One region of the Bradyrhizobium sp. MI1.3 genome, then DNA from elsewhere that is predicted to be linked to it. Evidence: riboswitches for the same ligand, from Rfam matches in the RefSeq annotation. Region 1 holds a riboswitch; the other holds the start of a gene.
What was found. A riboswitch is a leader RNA that binds a small molecule or an ion and turns the genes downstream of it on or off. The one in region 1 is predicted to bind cobalamin.
Positions count from the first base shown of each region.

Region 2: linked by a shared signal. The riboswitch ahead of metE (5-methyltetrahydropteroyltriglutamate--homocysteine S-methyltransferase) and the one ahead of AC0L3A_RS00865 (TonB-dependent receptor) in region 1 are both predicted to bind cobalamin.

Region 1 covers NZ_JBVVPQ010000001.1:192,607-200,476, forward strand. Annotated here, with positions in the region: gene AC0L3A_RS00855 (hydantoinase/oxoprolinase family protein) at 1-1,001, opposite strand, end outside; gene AC0L3A_RS00860 (PepSY domain-containing protein) at 1,463-2,890, opposite strand; gene AC0L3A_RS00865 (TonB-dependent receptor) at 2,902-5,259, opposite strand; cobalamin riboswitch at 5,377-5,578, opposite strand; gene AC0L3A_RS00870 (histidine phosphatase family protein) at 5,651-6,223, shown strand; gene cobT (nicotinate-nucleotide--dimethylbenzimidazole phosphoribosyltransferase) at 6,224-7,276, opposite strand; gene cobF (precorrin-6A synthase (deacetylating)) at 7,292-7,870, opposite strand, start outside.
Region 2 covers NZ_JBVVPQ010000050.1:5,341-13,210, reverse strand. Annotated here, with positions in the region: gene metE (5-methyltetrahydropteroyltriglutamate--homocysteine S-methyltransferase) at 1-1,370, opposite strand, end outside; cobalamin riboswitch at 1,470-1,669, opposite strand; gene AC0L3A_RS28640 (4Fe-4S binding protein) at 2,455-2,658, opposite strand; gene AC0L3A_RS28635 (EAL domain-containing response regulator) at 3,236-4,450, opposite strand; gene AC0L3A_RS28630 (GNAT family N-acetyltransferase) at 5,182-5,523, shown strand; gene AC0L3A_RS28625 (hypothetical protein) at 6,238-6,381, opposite strand; gene AC0L3A_RS28620 (citryl-CoA lyase) at 6,951-7,778, opposite strand; gene AC0L3A_RS28615 (CaiB/BaiF CoA transferase family protein) at 7,834-7,870, opposite strand, start outside.

The sequences.
Region 1 (7,870 bases):
CCATTGCGCACGATCGAGCCGCCGCCCGCGCCGATCGAGTGAACCGCAAGCATCGGCTGGCGCAGCGGCTTGTCGCCGAGCATGCGGCCGTCTGTCATCTCGGCCTGGCCGTCGACGATCAGGCACACGTCGGTCGTGGTGCCGCCCATGTCGAACGTCAGCATCCGCGATGTGCCGAGCTGGCGCGCGATGCTGACGGATGCGGAGACGCCGGCCGCCGGGCCCGACATCGCCATCACCAGCGGCCGCCGCTTCACGGCGGAGATCGGGACCATGGCGCCGGCCGAATGAAACACCTGCAGGCCGGGACCGATCGGCAGTCGCAGTTCCAGTTCGCTGAGATACTCCACCGCGATCGGCATGGCGGCCGCGTTGAACACGGTCGCCGAGGTCCGCTCGTATTCGCGCGCCTCGGGATTGACCTCGTGCGACAGCGAGACGTGGGCAACGACGCCCTTGAGCCGCTCGCCGAGCATTTTCTCGTGGACGGGATTGGCATAGGCGTGAAGCAGTGCGACCGCGACGCTCTGCACGCCGGTCCCCTTCAGCCAGGCCACCAGGCGCTCGATCTCCGCTTCATCCAACGCCTTCAGCACCCGGCCCTCGTGGTCGAGGCGCTCGGCGAGGCCAAAACATCGTTCGGGCGGCACCAGCGGCGGCGATTTTGGCGGAATGTCGAGACGATAGAGATCGCGGCGGCGATAGCGCGCGATCTCCAGCACGTCGGAAAAGCCTTCGGTCGCCACCAGCGCCACTTTCGGCAAACGTCCTTCGACGATGGCATTGGTTACGCGCGTGGTGCCGTGGACGAAGCGCTTGACCTCGCTCTTGCGCAGGCCCACCGCCTCGATTGCCTCCAGCATCGCCTGAACCGGAGCTTGAGGTCGCGACGGCACTTTCGCGATCCGCGCCCCCGCGGGGGAGTGCCGGATCGCGATGATGTCGGTGAAGGTGCCACCGATATCGGTGCCGACCTCCCAGTGATTTTCGTCAGTGTTCATGCGTGGGTCAGCTGCGGACGACGTTCGAACCGGACGCCGGGTGCTTCCCGTCCTTCGCGAGGTTCAATCGCAAACCGAGAGCGCTCATCGTCATCCCCTGTCATGCCACTGCTTGCGAGCGTGCGACAGAGCGATGGGCTTCGGATAGGGCCAGCGTTGTCGCAACGCACAGGACCAGCACGCAACCGGCGCTGCCCGCCGAGGCACATTTTAGTGCAGCGCTGCCCGCAGGGAGTGCACATCGGTGTGGATCGTTCCACGCGCGCTAAGTGCAGCGCACCACGAGTTTTCCCGGACGAAACGGCACATCCGCTGCACTGCAATCCACGCGCCGCGGACGCACTGTCTAATTTGCAGGCGATCGATCGGCGCTACGGACCATACGATTGCTTATGAGCTATGCATGGCAGTCGGCTCAGCCTCTCTTTATTGTACGATCAGTAAGCGGTCGTTTTGCCCACTCAACGCCTCGCGACCAGGCGACGCGAGCCGATGACGATGCCCGTGATGGAGAACAGAAAGCCGAGGGCGCAGAGCCCGACGACCAAGCCGTCGCGCAGCAACGGATGCGCGACCAGGACCGGAAAGTCCAACGTGTGCAGCGCGCCGTAGAACCAGCGATAAGCCCGCCGCGACGAATCCAGCCTTTGCACCAAATTGCCGTCGGCGCCGTCGATGTCGAACCAGAGGTCGCCGCAGGAGGAGCGGTAGACCGGGGCGCCAGGGACGGTGGACTGCGCGGGATAGTTGTCGTTGTCGGCAAGTACGGACGGTACGCCGCAGCCGGCTGCGAGGCGCGCGGTCAGCCCCTGGACCTCGTGGACATCCAGAGATCCCGTTGGTCCGTCGCGCGGCGCATCCCCTGCCTTGATCAAGGTCTGCGCGGCAAGATCCGTGCGATCCCGCCGATAGAGAGTGCCGTTGAAGGCAAACCATTCGATCTCGTGGACCGACGGCGATACGGGCTGGCGATCGAGCGAACGGGCCGCCGTCCAGTTCGGTGGGGCGTTCATCACGCTGGATTCAGCCGAGGTCAATTGCCCACGCGAGAACAGCCGTCCGTGATCCATGGAGAGCCAGCCACTGAAAATCCAGCTCAGCACGAAGACCATCGCCGCGAGGCCGATGAGATGATGCAGCGCATGCCAGCCACGATAGGGCGACCCGATCAGACCGCTTTGAGGTTTGATCCGCGCAAGCCCGAGCACAGCGCCAAGCAAAGCTGCGATCAGGGCCAGCAGCGACAAGGTCCAGACCACGCGATCCCACAGCGACCAGTTGCTTCGCAGAACTGTCGGATAGATCCAGTGCAGCACACTTCCGGCGAGATTCCATCCGCGCTCGCTGCGCGTCGTATCCAGAACGATTTCGCCGGTGAGCGAGGAGACATAGAGCTCCGTTCCGGCGGCGTCGCCCAGGGCAACCCGAAACAGGGGCCGATGGCGGTCAAAGCCGTTCGGCACGCTCCATTGATCGTAGTCCGCGCGCGCAACGATCGCGGGCCGCGCGGCATCCAGCCCCCGGCTGCGAGCGTGATCTCGCGCGATGGCCAGCGCGACCTCGGAAGACGCGACCGACGCGCCGCCCCCGTCGGAGGCACGCACTGCGTCCGCGCGCGACGGCCCCGAGACGACATAGACCGGTCCGTCACTGCGCTGGATCAGGCGAACGCGGGTCGCATCCGCAATGCCGCTCGCGGCAACCACGTCGGCGACCGCAAGCCCCGTCTCAGCGCGATCCAGCGGCACGAGCCCGGCAAAGCGTTCCGCTTCCGTCAGGGACGGAAATGGAACGAAGTGCATCACGATTCCCGTCGCGAACCACATCGCGAACAGCAGGCAGAACGCGATCCCGAGCCATCGATGCAGCAGGACGATCGCGCGCATCATCGATCAGCGTCCTACCATTTGAACGCGGCCGAGAGTTCATAGGTGCGCGGCGCGCCCAGCAGGATCTGGTCGGGATAGAACGGATCGCCCCAGATCGCGTAACGCTTGTCGGCGATGTTGCGCACCCGGAAGGTCAGGCGGGCCTGGTCGACCGCGTTGAACACGGTCTTGGGGATGTCGACGAAGGCGTAGACGTCCGCAACAGTGTAGGCTTTCAGCGTCACGGTGTTGGCATCGGTGTTGTAGCGGTCGCCGACATGGCGGCCGGTGATACCGAACTCGACCGCCCAGGGCGTGAAGAACCGGTATGACGCGCCGGCATTGGCGACGACGCGTGGCACGTTCGGCGGCGTGTTGCCGGAGAACGAGCCGCCGACAAAATTGTAGTCGGCGTAGCGCGCATCGACATAGGCGATGTTGCCCCAGAGACGCAGAGGCTCGATCGGACGCACCGAGGCGGCCAGCTCGACGCCCTTCGACTCCTGCCGTCCGGCCAGGTTGAGCTGCATGCCGCCTGCCGCGGCATAGACGTTCTTGCGCAGGATGTCGTAGGCCGAGAACGACCATTCCGCCCGGTTGTCCCAGAACAGGTGCTTGACACCAGTCTCGTAGGTGCGCGCGGTGGTCAGGTTGAGCGGATCGGTCGGATTGAGCAGGAAGATGTTGTTGGCCGCGATGTCGGCGCCGGTCGCATATTGGCTGAAGAAGGTCAGGCCCGGAACCGCTTCCCACGTGTAACCGATGCGCCCCGTCGTCGGGACCCAGGATTGCGAGAACGGGAAGTTCGCCTTCTCCAGACCGAACTTGTCGGTCGAATTACGGTCGAGCCCGATATGCTCGACGCGCAGGCCGCCAACCAGCGCGAAGCTGCGCGTGAGCTTCAGCCGGTCCTCGAATGACAGCGCCTCATTATCGATGCGCGCAGTCTGCTGCTGAATAGTGAGCAGGCCGTAGTACCCGCGAGGCGGATCGACCAGCGGAACGGAATCGCCGGGGAAATTTGCGGCGCCCGGCCTCACGAAATCAAGGTAGCTTGAGGACAACGTCGTGACCAGACGGTTGTCAAAGCCGGCGATATTCGCATCCCAGATCAAGTCGGTGATGTTGCCGACCAAGCGTTGGCTGTGCGCGACGTAGAAACGCTCGCGATCCACCATGTTGGTACCGGAATTGAACGCCTCGACCTCATTGTTGAACCACGTGCGCTCTGCACCATAGCCATAGGCCTGACTCTTCAGCGTCAGGTCTGGCGCGAGCTTCAGCTCGAAACCGCCGCGCAACCAGACCTCCTGCGCGACGTTCCTGTTGTCGAGGACGTTGTAGTTGGTGTTGAAGGTGCGGTCATCGATCGTGACCGCACCGAGATTGGTTTTGTTGTAGTTCGAGATGTAATTGCCGGACACGATCCCCGTCGTCGCATGCGAGCCGCTGAAGGCAATCGGCACCAGCGGCGCGCCCCAATAGGCTTTCGAGCGATCCTCGCGGTACTCGATCGCGCCCCAGACCTTGAGGCTATCGGAGATGCGATAGTTGAGCTGGCCCGACACATCGAGCGTCTTCGTGTTGGTGTCGTCGGCAAAGCCGTTGAGCGAGGAACGGCTGACGTCGAAACGGTAGTCCAGCCCCTGCACATTGGTGCTGCCGCCCGAGCCGTAATGCGCGCGGAACGAGTTCAGCGAATCCCAGGAGAAATCCGCCTCGTTCCGGATCGGACCGGTGTGCGGCTGCTTGGTGACGAAGTTGATCGCGCCGCCGGCGGCGCCCTCGCCCGACATCAGTGACGCCGGACCCTTCAGGAATTCGACAGCTTCCAGATTGGCCGTGTCGGTGATCCGCGAGGTCATGTTCTGCGGACCGATCTTGATGCCGTTGTAGAGCGTGTTGATTTGGCTGTTGGTGAAACCGCGCATCGAGAAAGCCGAGGGCTCGGCCGGATTGTCGCCGGCTGTGACGCCAACCGCTCCCTGCGCGACGTCGGACACGGTGCGGTAGCCCTGCTCGCGCATGGTTGCGGCCGAGATCACCTCCACGGTCGCGGGCGTTTCGCGCACGGTCAGGCCGAGGCGAGAGGCGCTTTCGGCGACTGCATTGGTGTTGAGCGGCGTCTGTGCTGCCGCGGTCGGCACGACGGGCTTGGGCGCTACAGATGCAGCCGCCGGCCGGCGCGCAGCTGCGCGGCGTGGGCCCTGCGCTTCCCGGCCGGCCGGCTTCGCCTGCTTGCGAGATTGGGCGGGTGTTACCTCGACCGGCGGCAGAGGTTCGCGGGCCTGCTGCGCCAGCGCTGCGGGGGGATCAAGCACGGCAAGGGATGTCAGCGCGGCGGATGCGAGCAGGAACGCGCGCGGTCGTACGATACGAACAGGAGACACGGTTGTGGACCTCGGTATGACGTCAGTGGCACGTCACAGCGAACCAAGGTCCCATCTTCCGGCTTGTCAGCCTTCCGATGAAGCCGAATGTCTGTACTCCCCGACCGACATCTTCGCGTGTGACCACGGCTGACGGCAGGTCTCCTGGCTCGCGGGTCACTACCTTGCGTCGCCTTCCCGGGACCGAGATACCCAGTGGCTCGTGACGCAAGATTCGCCGCTTACAGTTGCGGGGGCAGCCACGGCATTGGGGACAATGTCCCCGCACCGCATTCCCTTTTCATCCCCTCTCGGGGAAACCGTCGCGAGCATCTAGGATTACGATCAAGACAGAGTCAATGTGCCAGTTGCGGCGTTATTGCCACAACGACCAACTTCCTTGGAGATAAGCATGGAGGGCGAGACCTTCCTCTGGGTGATACGGCACGCGCCCGTCGATGGGGTCGCCGGGACGATCCATGCAGCCGACGCCCCGGCCGATCTCGGTGATCGCGCGCAGCTGGAGGCACTGCGGCAGCGCTTGCCGCGGGACGCCGCGAGCTATGCGAGCCCGTCGCGTCGCACGGTCGAAACGGCCCGCGCGCTGGGGCTTGAGCCGCTGCAGCTGGACGAATTCAGCGAGCAGAATTTTGGCGACTGGACCGGTCGTCGGCATGACGAGCTCGCCGCGACTGGTGGCGAGGCCTATGCACGGTTCTGGAGCGATCCGGCGCGCGGACGGCCGCCGGGCGGCGAAAGCTTTGAGGATCAGGTCGCGCGCGTCCGGCTGGGTCTGTCAAAGATCAGCACCGGGGCCGCAACGCTCGTCGTGCATTCCGGCACGATCCGCGCGGCGCTGTGCATCGCGCTGGATCTGACGCCACAAGCGGCCCTGCGCTTTGTGATCGATCCGCTGTCGCTGACCCGGATCGACCGGCTCGCGACCGGCTGGCGCGTCGTCTCGGTCAATCAGCGGACGATTTGATCAGGCCGGACGATCAGGCACATTGGCCTGCGCAAAGGTCGCCATCCCGTTGTGGAGCGCACAGGCCGACCGCACCAGCGGCAGCGCGATGGCCGCCCCCGATCCTTCGCCGAGCCTGAGATCGAGGCTGATCAGCGGCTGCACATTCAGCGCGCGAAGCACCAGCCGATGTCCCTGCTCGGCGGACTGATGCGATGCCAGCAGGAACGGCAGGCACGAGGGATTGAGCCGCGCCGCCGCAAGTGCCGCGACCGATACGATGAAGCCGTCGATCAACACGGGGATGCGGCCCTGTGCAGCCGCGATAATGGCACCGCAGATGGCCGCAATCTCGAGGCCGCCGACGGCGCACAGGATCTTTTCGGGCGACGCGCCCGTAATGCCATGACGTGCGATCGCGGCGTCGATCACCCGCGCCTTGTGCACACGGCCGGCCGCGTCGATGCCGGTGCCGCTGCCCGCGATCTCTTCCGCGCTCACGCCGAGCAAGGCGGCCGCGATCGCCGCCGATGTCGTGGTGTTGCCGATGCCCATCTCGCCGAAGATCAGAAGATCGGGCTGCCCGGCCTGCGCGCGCGTCACCGCACGTCGGCCGGATTCGAAGGCGAATGCCAGCTCTGTGGAGGTGAGCGCAGCTTCGACGCTGAAATCGCGCGTGCCGCTGCGCGGCTTGTCGGTCACGATTCCAGCCATCTCCTCCTGCGCCAGCGTGCCGGCGTCGACGACCTCCAGGCTGGAGCCCAGCTCACGCGCCAGCACCGAGATCGCGGCACCGCCGGAGGCGAAATTCGCCAGCATCGCGATGGTCACTTCTTGCGGATAGGCCGAGACGCCCTGCGCGACGATGCCGTGATCGCCGGCGAAGATGATGATCGGAACCCGGGCCGCGCGCGGTTGCTCGGTTGCTTGCAGGCCCGCAAGCTCAATCGCGAGCTGCTCGAGCCGGCCGAGCGCGCCGGTCGGTTTCGTCAGTTGCGCCTGTCGCGCCACCGCCGCGTCGCGATGGACAGCCGAGATATCAGGGCATTGTTGGGTGACCCATTCGGGGAGCATGCTGCCTCGCTTGCCTCACGGCCTGCGCTTGAGGATGTAACTGTCCATGATCCAGCCGTGCCGTTCGCGCGCCTCTTGCCGCACCGCGACGATACGCGGGCCGATCTCGGCCAGCGCGCCGGACATGACGATCTGATCGGCCATGCCGAGATAGGCGCCCCACCAGATGTGCAGGCCTTCCGGATCAAGCGACTGGAACGCCGTGCCGCCGTCGAGCATCACCACCACTGTATCGACACCTTGCGGCCAGCCGCCATCGCGCAAGCGACGGCCGGTCGTGACCAGAAATGGCTCGCCGATATCGTTGAGCGGCAGCGCATGCGCCGCGCACAGCGCCTGGATCGAGGTGATGCCGGGAACGACCCTGATGTCAGGCAAGGGATCGAGCCGCCGCGCGATGCGCAGCGAGGAATCATAAAGCGAGGGATCGCCCCAGATCAATAGCGCGACATTGCCCTCGCCTTCGAGATGATCTGCGATCGTCTGCGACCAGGCAGCGGCCACGGCATCGTGCCAATCGTCCACGCCCTTGCGATAGTCCGCTTCAGCGGCGTCGCGGACGGGCAGATCGAACTCGGCAATGCGCGTCGTGTC
Region 2 (7,870 bases), on a different contig from region 1:
ACGTCCGCCGTTTGCGGGAAGGATCCGATGGTTGTGGTTGGAAACATCGGCAATGCGAAGGCGACGCGCTGGACGTCGGCGCGCTGGGTGAACGCACTGCGACGGCGACGCATGCTATCGTCGATCGCGGCCATTCGTCCGGCGACGTTCGCACTGTGGATCTTCGGCGATGTTTCGCGGGTGACGGATGCATCCTCTGAGAGCGTGAGTTCATCGGCCACGTCGGCAGCATGGCCAGCCAGCGCTTTGCCCAATATCGAAAGTTCCTTGATCTTCTGCACTGAGAACGCCAACCACGTCTTCAGATTGGGATCGAGATCGATCTCTAGTTCAATGTCGGTCGGAACATGAAGCAGCGAGCAGGAGGGGGCAATCTGAACACGGTCCCTGCCCAGTTTTTTGACCATAGGAGCAAGTTGGTCGAGTAGCGCCGGCAGATTAGAGCGCCACACGTTGCGACCATCAACGACACCGAGCGAGACCACGAGATCTCTACCTGCTCTGGCGACAATCGCGTCCAACTGGTCAGGTGCACGAACCAGGTCGACATGAACCCCGGCAACGGGCAAGGCCAAGACTGTTTCAAGATTGTCGCCGACACCCCCGAAGTATGTGGCCAGCATGATTTTAAGGGCCGGCACGGCCTTAGCGAAATGAGCATAGGCCCGGCGGACAGCGGCCCGAGATGCTTCGTCGGCGTCCATCACTAGGCATGGCTCGTCGAGCTGAACCCATTCAGCGCCGCGCGAGGCTAGTTCGCGGAGAACATCGACATAGACGGGGAGGAGTCGATCAAGCAGCGACAGCGGATTGAATGCGGGATTTACGCTTTTGCCGAGCTTCAGGAAAGTGACTGGGCCCACTAGGACGGGCCGCGTCTGATAACCGAGGCTTCTTGCCTCCTCATATTCCTCAATCGGCTTCCGAGAGGCATGCTTAAAGATCTGATCCTGGTGAAATTCCGGCACCATGTAGTGGTAGTTCGTATCGAACCACTTCGTCATCTCCTGTGCGGCTACGCCGGGCCCATGCTGAGCGTGACCACCGTCTTGAGCGCCACGCGCCATGGTGAAGTAGGTTTTGAGCGACACAGGACCTTCGTTCCAGCCGTAAACGTCGGGAATGGCGCCGACCATTAGGCTGGTATCGAGCACATGGTCGTAGAGCGAGAAGTCATTCGAAGGAATGACGGTCGCACCGCGGGATTTCTGGCGTGCCCAATTAGCGGCACGAAGTCCACTCCCCGCCTCGAGGAGCTCGGCTTCGCTGGATTTTCCCGCCCAGTAGCTCTCGAGTGCGAATTTGAGTTCGCGTCGTGGGCCGATGCGTGACGTCCCCAGTGTGGCAACGGGAAGCGAAAGGATTGACATAGCTTAGACCCCATGTTGGGGCAAAGGCCATGGCGGACGCAGACAGCGAACATCGCGTGAGCGACAACTGCTTGGCGCACACCGGGACGCCCCGCCCGTGGACGATATCTTGTCGAGGCAGGTCTCCTGGCTCACGGGTCGTCGCTGCTGTCCGGCCTTCCCGAAGCCGCATGGCTTCAGTGACTTCGTTGGACAGCGGCTCGCCGCTTACAGTTGCGGGGGCAGCGCCGGCATTGCACCGGCTTCCCTCTTAGCTCCGGATCAAACGAAATCCGGAGACCGCGACGGCTTGAATTATGCGCACGAGGATCGATGCGTCAACCTACCGATTCTCGCTGCGGTATTGCCAAGCGATTACGAGCGCACTAGGCGGGTACGACGGTCTTGCTCGCGGCCTGGTGAATACGCCCGGATCTGTGGAGGCTCCGCTTGTGAATGCATTCGCTCCTTGCTCGCGTAACGGTTGAGCTCCACCACCGGAACGAACCCGGGCCGCTTTCGGTATCTGTGTGATCGCGAGGAGGCGACCTTTTCCGTCAGCAGCTTTTCGAACCTGCGCGTCAGGAACGTGCGATCATCCTCGGCCGGCTCCGTTTGGTCACAGCCCACGAGGCTCCCTAGAAATTTCGAAAGCCGGATTGCTCCAGGACCGCACGGATGATCAGGTCGGCTCCTTGGCGTTCGGCGGGCCCGCGACCAGGCACGAGGTCGTCCGCCTCCGTGAGGTTGGCCAAGATGATCTTCTCGGTGCACTAGGTGTTCACGTGCTGAGCGACTTTTGCGCCCGGCTTCGATGCGTCCGTTGCCGCTCGACGCCGGTCTGCCTCGCCTCGACTCGCCGCCAGCGACGATAGGCCTTAACGCGGCCACTGAGCATCGAGGGCCTTGTCCTTGTTCGTGACAAATTCGACGGTGTCCTCCGACAGAGCCCTTTGAGCGGTTCCTCGAAGTCGCTCAGCGTCTTAAGCTCATAACGATCTTAATCGACCTCGATGCGCCCCATGCGGTCGTGGTCTCCTCAAGGTCCCACATCTACAACTTCGTTCGCGAAATCGAGCGATGAGGCCTTTTGGTCGCGGGCTGCCTATCCTGTCTTGGACGGGACACAGGTGTCAGGGACCGGACAGACCACCGCGCATTGCGGCGTGTCGCAATGGCCCTCGCACTCCGTACATTTTTTGACATCGATAACGTAAATGTCGCGCTTCAGACTGATCGCCGCGTTGGGACACTCGAACTCACATGCGCCACAAACGGTGCATTGCGAAGCGACGATCTTGTAAGCCATGCCTTCCGACTCCTTAGGCGAGCGATGCCATGGGCGATCCCTTTCAAATGCCGTGCCAAACGCAGACGCGCTCAATGTTGGGCAATTTGCTCAATTCGGCTGTCCCGGATCTGAGACCATGTTGCATCTGCGACAGCAACAGGTCGCTTCAATTTCAGGCTACGAGCCCTCGGGCCCTCTTGCGAGAGTCAGTCGCGACTTGACGCTGGAAGCGTCCGTCGGTTTGTTTGGCACGCAGCGCGGGGGCAAGCGAGGCTGACGCTTCCTCAACCGGCGGCGACAAAAAACCGCCAACGGACGCAGGTCTACGTTGGATCTCGGCAAACCTCCGGTCACACACCCCGACTGGAGGTTTGTGCAAGCCTCGCTCATGGCTGCAACGCTAGCTGCGCGGAGGACTCGCTGGAGGCATGCCAAAACGGGCTTGTGGTATAACAAGCTTCGGAGGGAAATGAAGTGGCGGCGGGACGAGCGACACTGGCCTTGCAGACCGAATTGCACTCAGCCTCATGCCTGGTGCCGAGTAGGCATGGCGGTGCTCGTGAGCGTCGCTTGGCCGCACTCAGCCACTCGCACACTATTTTTGACGAGCTGGAGCAGGGTTGAAAGATGACTGTGCAAATTGCTTCAGTGGCATGGCTTTTCCGAACAGATGGCCCTGCGCAAGGTCGAAGCCGAGTTCGGCCACAGCGATTAGGTCAGCCTGGCTCTCCACACCTTCGGCGACGGTGCGCACATTGTACGCTTTGGCTAGATCGACGATATGGCGGCACACCGTTCGCTTGAGGGGCCCATTCGCGCAGCCGCCGACGAACTGACGATCCACTTTCAATTTCATGAACGGGAATTTTGTCATCCCCATCAGCTGCGGCCAATTGGCACCGACATTGTCGATTGCAAGGCCAATGTTGTGAAAGCGAACCTCACGCGCAACCTCGACCAGGAGATCTAGGTTCTGGATCGCTTCCACGCTCTCGATTTCAATCGTCAAACCGCCGAAAGCGGCGTGCGACGGCATGCGCCGACAGAGATCGCGTACCGCCTGCGGGTCAATCAGGAATGCTGCCGGGAGATTGATGGAGAGATCGATCGAAGTTTGCTGCTCCAGGAGATACTGCCAATCCTTGATCGCGCGGTCGATCACGAACTGCGACAAGTTCCTAAAATGCGGATCGTGAGGTTCCGGGATGAAATAGGCCGGTGGAACAACGCCCCAGGTCGGGTGCCGCATTCGCACATGCGCCTCGGCGCCGCGGCGGCTAAGGGTACACGCGTCGAACTTCGGCTCATACCAGAGCTCAAGCCAGCCAGCGTGTAAGGCTTCTCCGACATGGACCGCGGGACGGGGCGCCGGCTCTTTTGGCAAGAGCATGCCGAGCCGATCGCGCAACGTCTCGGCTGCAAACGGCGCCCTGAGCGGCGGCAGCATAGCAAGTCCATATTCACTGCCGACCTGCTGCACTGCCGCCATGATGATCGACTCGCGCGCTCCGAACGCCAGCACTCGGCCTGCAAATTCTTCGCGCACCAGTATCTCGAGCAATCGTCCAGGCTCGATGCGGTCCGAGCCAATGCCGAGCAGGATCAGATCAGGGAACTCCGTGCGGAGTACATGCGGCAACTCGTCAGCAGTCCTGCATTCGCTGATAACAAATCCCATATCCTCCAGCACATCCCGTAGAAAGGCGCGCAGATGCCGCTTGCCGACGGCCAGGCATGCCCGCGGCCGCACCTTACGTTGCCCGAAGATTACAGGTTTCCGTCCGACCAGTTCGGCCTGCCCATGTTCCATCGCAACCACTCCCGTTCCGTGACGGTGCCTTAAACGAGGAGCGAAGGTCCAAACAAGCTGTGCTTCCCGATATCTTTCGATTGTTCGAGATAAGCTTAAGATAGTGCATTAGTGTGCAAAATCTTTCGCGGTCTTGCTCAGACGATTTTATCGGGCGCACGCGTATGATACCTGTCGCGCTTCGCGCAACTTTGTACGATGTCGTACGCGAGGTGGGAATCTCTCCTTCGGACGGACCGAGCTGACGCTCTATGGCGCTGCGATCATCGTGGCGCACGATTTATTGAATAGAGTAGTTCGTGAGCGACGATCGGCAATCACTCTTACGAACGTTTGATCGACATGACCGGCGCGTGCCGTTTGGTGATTGTTTTCCAATCGAAGGCAGCCCATCATGAGTGCGCAGCTGCTCAAGCCGCAGTCGATTCTGAGAACGGCAATGGCTTGCAATTACCTCAGCTCTGTTGCCTATAGCGAGTGTGGCCGTGCTGCTTCCTACCGAGCCAGATAGTTGCTCTCAATTGCGTTTTCTGTATCCTCCTGAGCATGAATTTCCTCCAGAGGGCTAAGTCAGTTGTTCGTGTTGGCGCTGAAGGGCAAGGCACGTCCAGCGCGGGCACGGCTTTGCGCAAGAGCGTGCCAGGAGATGAGAACGCGGTCGCAAAAGCGGTCGAAGAGCTACTTTCCGAGTTAGGTGGCCTCGGACACTTCAACGCGCGAAGCAGGCGGCGTTGCGCCTGATTCAGGATCCCGAACAGGGCTTCATTTTTGTCGTCGAGGAACAAGGCACCGGGCAGATTGTAGGGGTAGCTAGCATCTCGGCCGTACAGGCCGTGAGAGCAGCCGGAGCGTACGGCGTGCTTCAGGAGCTATGGATTTCTCGTGACTTCCGCAGCTCTGACTGCGGTCGGCATCTGCTCGAGGCGGCAGATTCGGAGGCGAAGCGACGCGGCTGGCAGATGATTGAGGTTGCGTTGCCTCCGGATGGCTATCCGGCCCTAGAACGGGTACGCCACTTCTACGAGGAGAGGGGATATCGGGTGGGAGGATTGCGCGCGCGCAAGAGGCTCTGACAGTGGTACGACCTCTGCGCCACACACTTAAAGCGCTCCTGGGCTAGCGTGCTATCGGTAAAGTCCGTCACGCAGTCAGTCCTGGGCTTGTTGCTTCTCAAAACGAACGCTTCACGCGTGCGTCGCGGCCGAGCCTGATCGAGAACCTTTGACGCTGATGCGGTGCTGACTCCCACCGCGAGCGGTTACCTCTTCGGCCTTCTTGGCGAGAACGTTCGAGAATATTAGCGATCAATCATTCTGCATGGTGGGAAGCGATACCGCGACCCGCCCGACCAAAAGGCGACAGGTCGGCGGCGGCCCGTCGCAGGCGAAGCCCGACCCAGCCTTACGAATCGTTCTTTTGCGCTTCCCATGCAGTGCGATTTACTGGCTCTGGTTTGAGATCACCCACACAAACGCCATCCATTCGTCACCAATTACATTCTCTCGGCAACTGGCCAGCCAGTCGTCTACCAGACTCATTTCCTGCATCTTGGTGCGGCGGACCGGCGCGTGAAAGCATTCCGCACCACCTTGCCACTCCTGCTGGCGAATTTCGAGGAAGGTGCGCGAGATCAGCCATCACACTGATCCGGTAGATGATTCCGTAATGAGCAATGTGCCGAGTGCCGCGTCCAATACGACATTCGTGCAGCTCCCTCCCTGCGCAGGACTGGATGCGAGCGGACCGCTTCGCCGTTTGGCGCCAATACGAAAACGTGGCCGAGGGGATCATGCGCGACAAAGAGCCGCCCTTTTTTGATCGACCGTCAGTCCGTCAGGACCGCTCGTCGCGAAGAACCAGCTGAATCGTCCGACTTTCCCCACGCCATCACGCATCAGCGGTACGCGCCAGATGCTATTGTCGCGCGTCATTGCAACGAACAATACGGTCTCGTCCGGACTGAGCACCAGGCCATTCGGGCCCGGGCCATTAGAAATCAAGCAATGATCCGGCCGTCAGGGCACAGTCGAAATGCCCGGCCGGTCCGATCGTGCAATCCAGTCTGGCCCTGATCGGTGAAATAGATGTCGCCTTTGGTCGCGATATGCAGGTCGTTGCAGCCTATGAAGGACTCGGAATTGCGGTGGCCCAGCACCGGTCGGATGGTCCCTCTCTGTGGATCGCTCCAGGAGACCGTTGATATAGTCGGACACGAGCATCCGGCCGTCCGGAGCAACCTTCAGACGTTCGGCCAGCCGTCGTATTCGATGATCAAAGACCAGATGCCCTCCGGTAAAATCCGGAAATGCAGCCGAAGGGGATGTCGACGACATAGAGATTCCCGGACTGGTCGAACGACGGTCCCTCCATGAAACAATCTACTGGATATGCCCCGCGGTTCGCGTCTACCCATTCCGAAGAAGCAGCCGGGCGACGAAACTCCGCCGGCATCGACGAGAACACGCTGGCCTCCATCAGCTTGGGCGGGTTTTCGAGATGCTCATGATGCGCCTTCGAGCCTGCGACGCGGCTGGCCCTCGTATTTGTAGCCGAACTGCTTGGGCATTGGGCCCTTGTTGCGATCGTTGCGCCCAGTTTGCTCCCAGGCGTGAGCCAGGATTCCGACCGCGCGCGACAAGCAGAAGACCCCCCGCGCGAGCGGAGAGGCGAAGCCCAGTTCGCCGTAAATGACCGCGGTCGCGCCATCGATGTTCATCGGAATGAGCTTGCTCTTGCGCTGTTGCATCACCCGCTCGATCGCGCGAGCGGCCTTGGCATAATCGCCGCCGACACTGCCCTCGTCAGCTGCGGCATCCACCAGCGCCAATAGCGGGGCCGCGCGCGGGTCGACTGGATGAAACCGGTGGCCGAAGCCCGGCAGATATTTGCTGCGGGTTGCGGTGAAATGGTCGATTGCAGCGCCAGCGGCCTGCTCGATCTCTCGCCCTTGGCGCCGTCGCAGCACATCCTCGTAGAGTTCGATAGCCTGCTCCCCTGCTCCGCCATGCACGTCATCGAGCGTGTTGATTGCCGAGGCCATTGCGCCATTCAGGGGCAGGCCGCAGCTCACCGCCATTTGGGCAATTGCAATGGAGGGCGCGTGCGGACCGTGGTCAACGGATCCAACCAGCGCAGCTTGCAGCAGCTGCTCCTGTGCTGGCGTCGGCAGATTGCCACGTAACATCAGCCAAATCATGGCGGGAAAAGAAACGCGGCCTATCAAATCTTCAATTGGATAACCCCGATAGGCGATGCGACCTGGCGCGATATCGCAAATGGAGGTTCGCCACCAACTGGCCGCTTGCTGTCTCAGTTCTTCTTCGCTCATTTCCGGTTCCGTCCTTTCAACCTGCCGATTGCCAACCGACGCAAGCCGTCGGATGTCATGATATCGGTCCGTCCGTGGCTGCGCGGACGGGC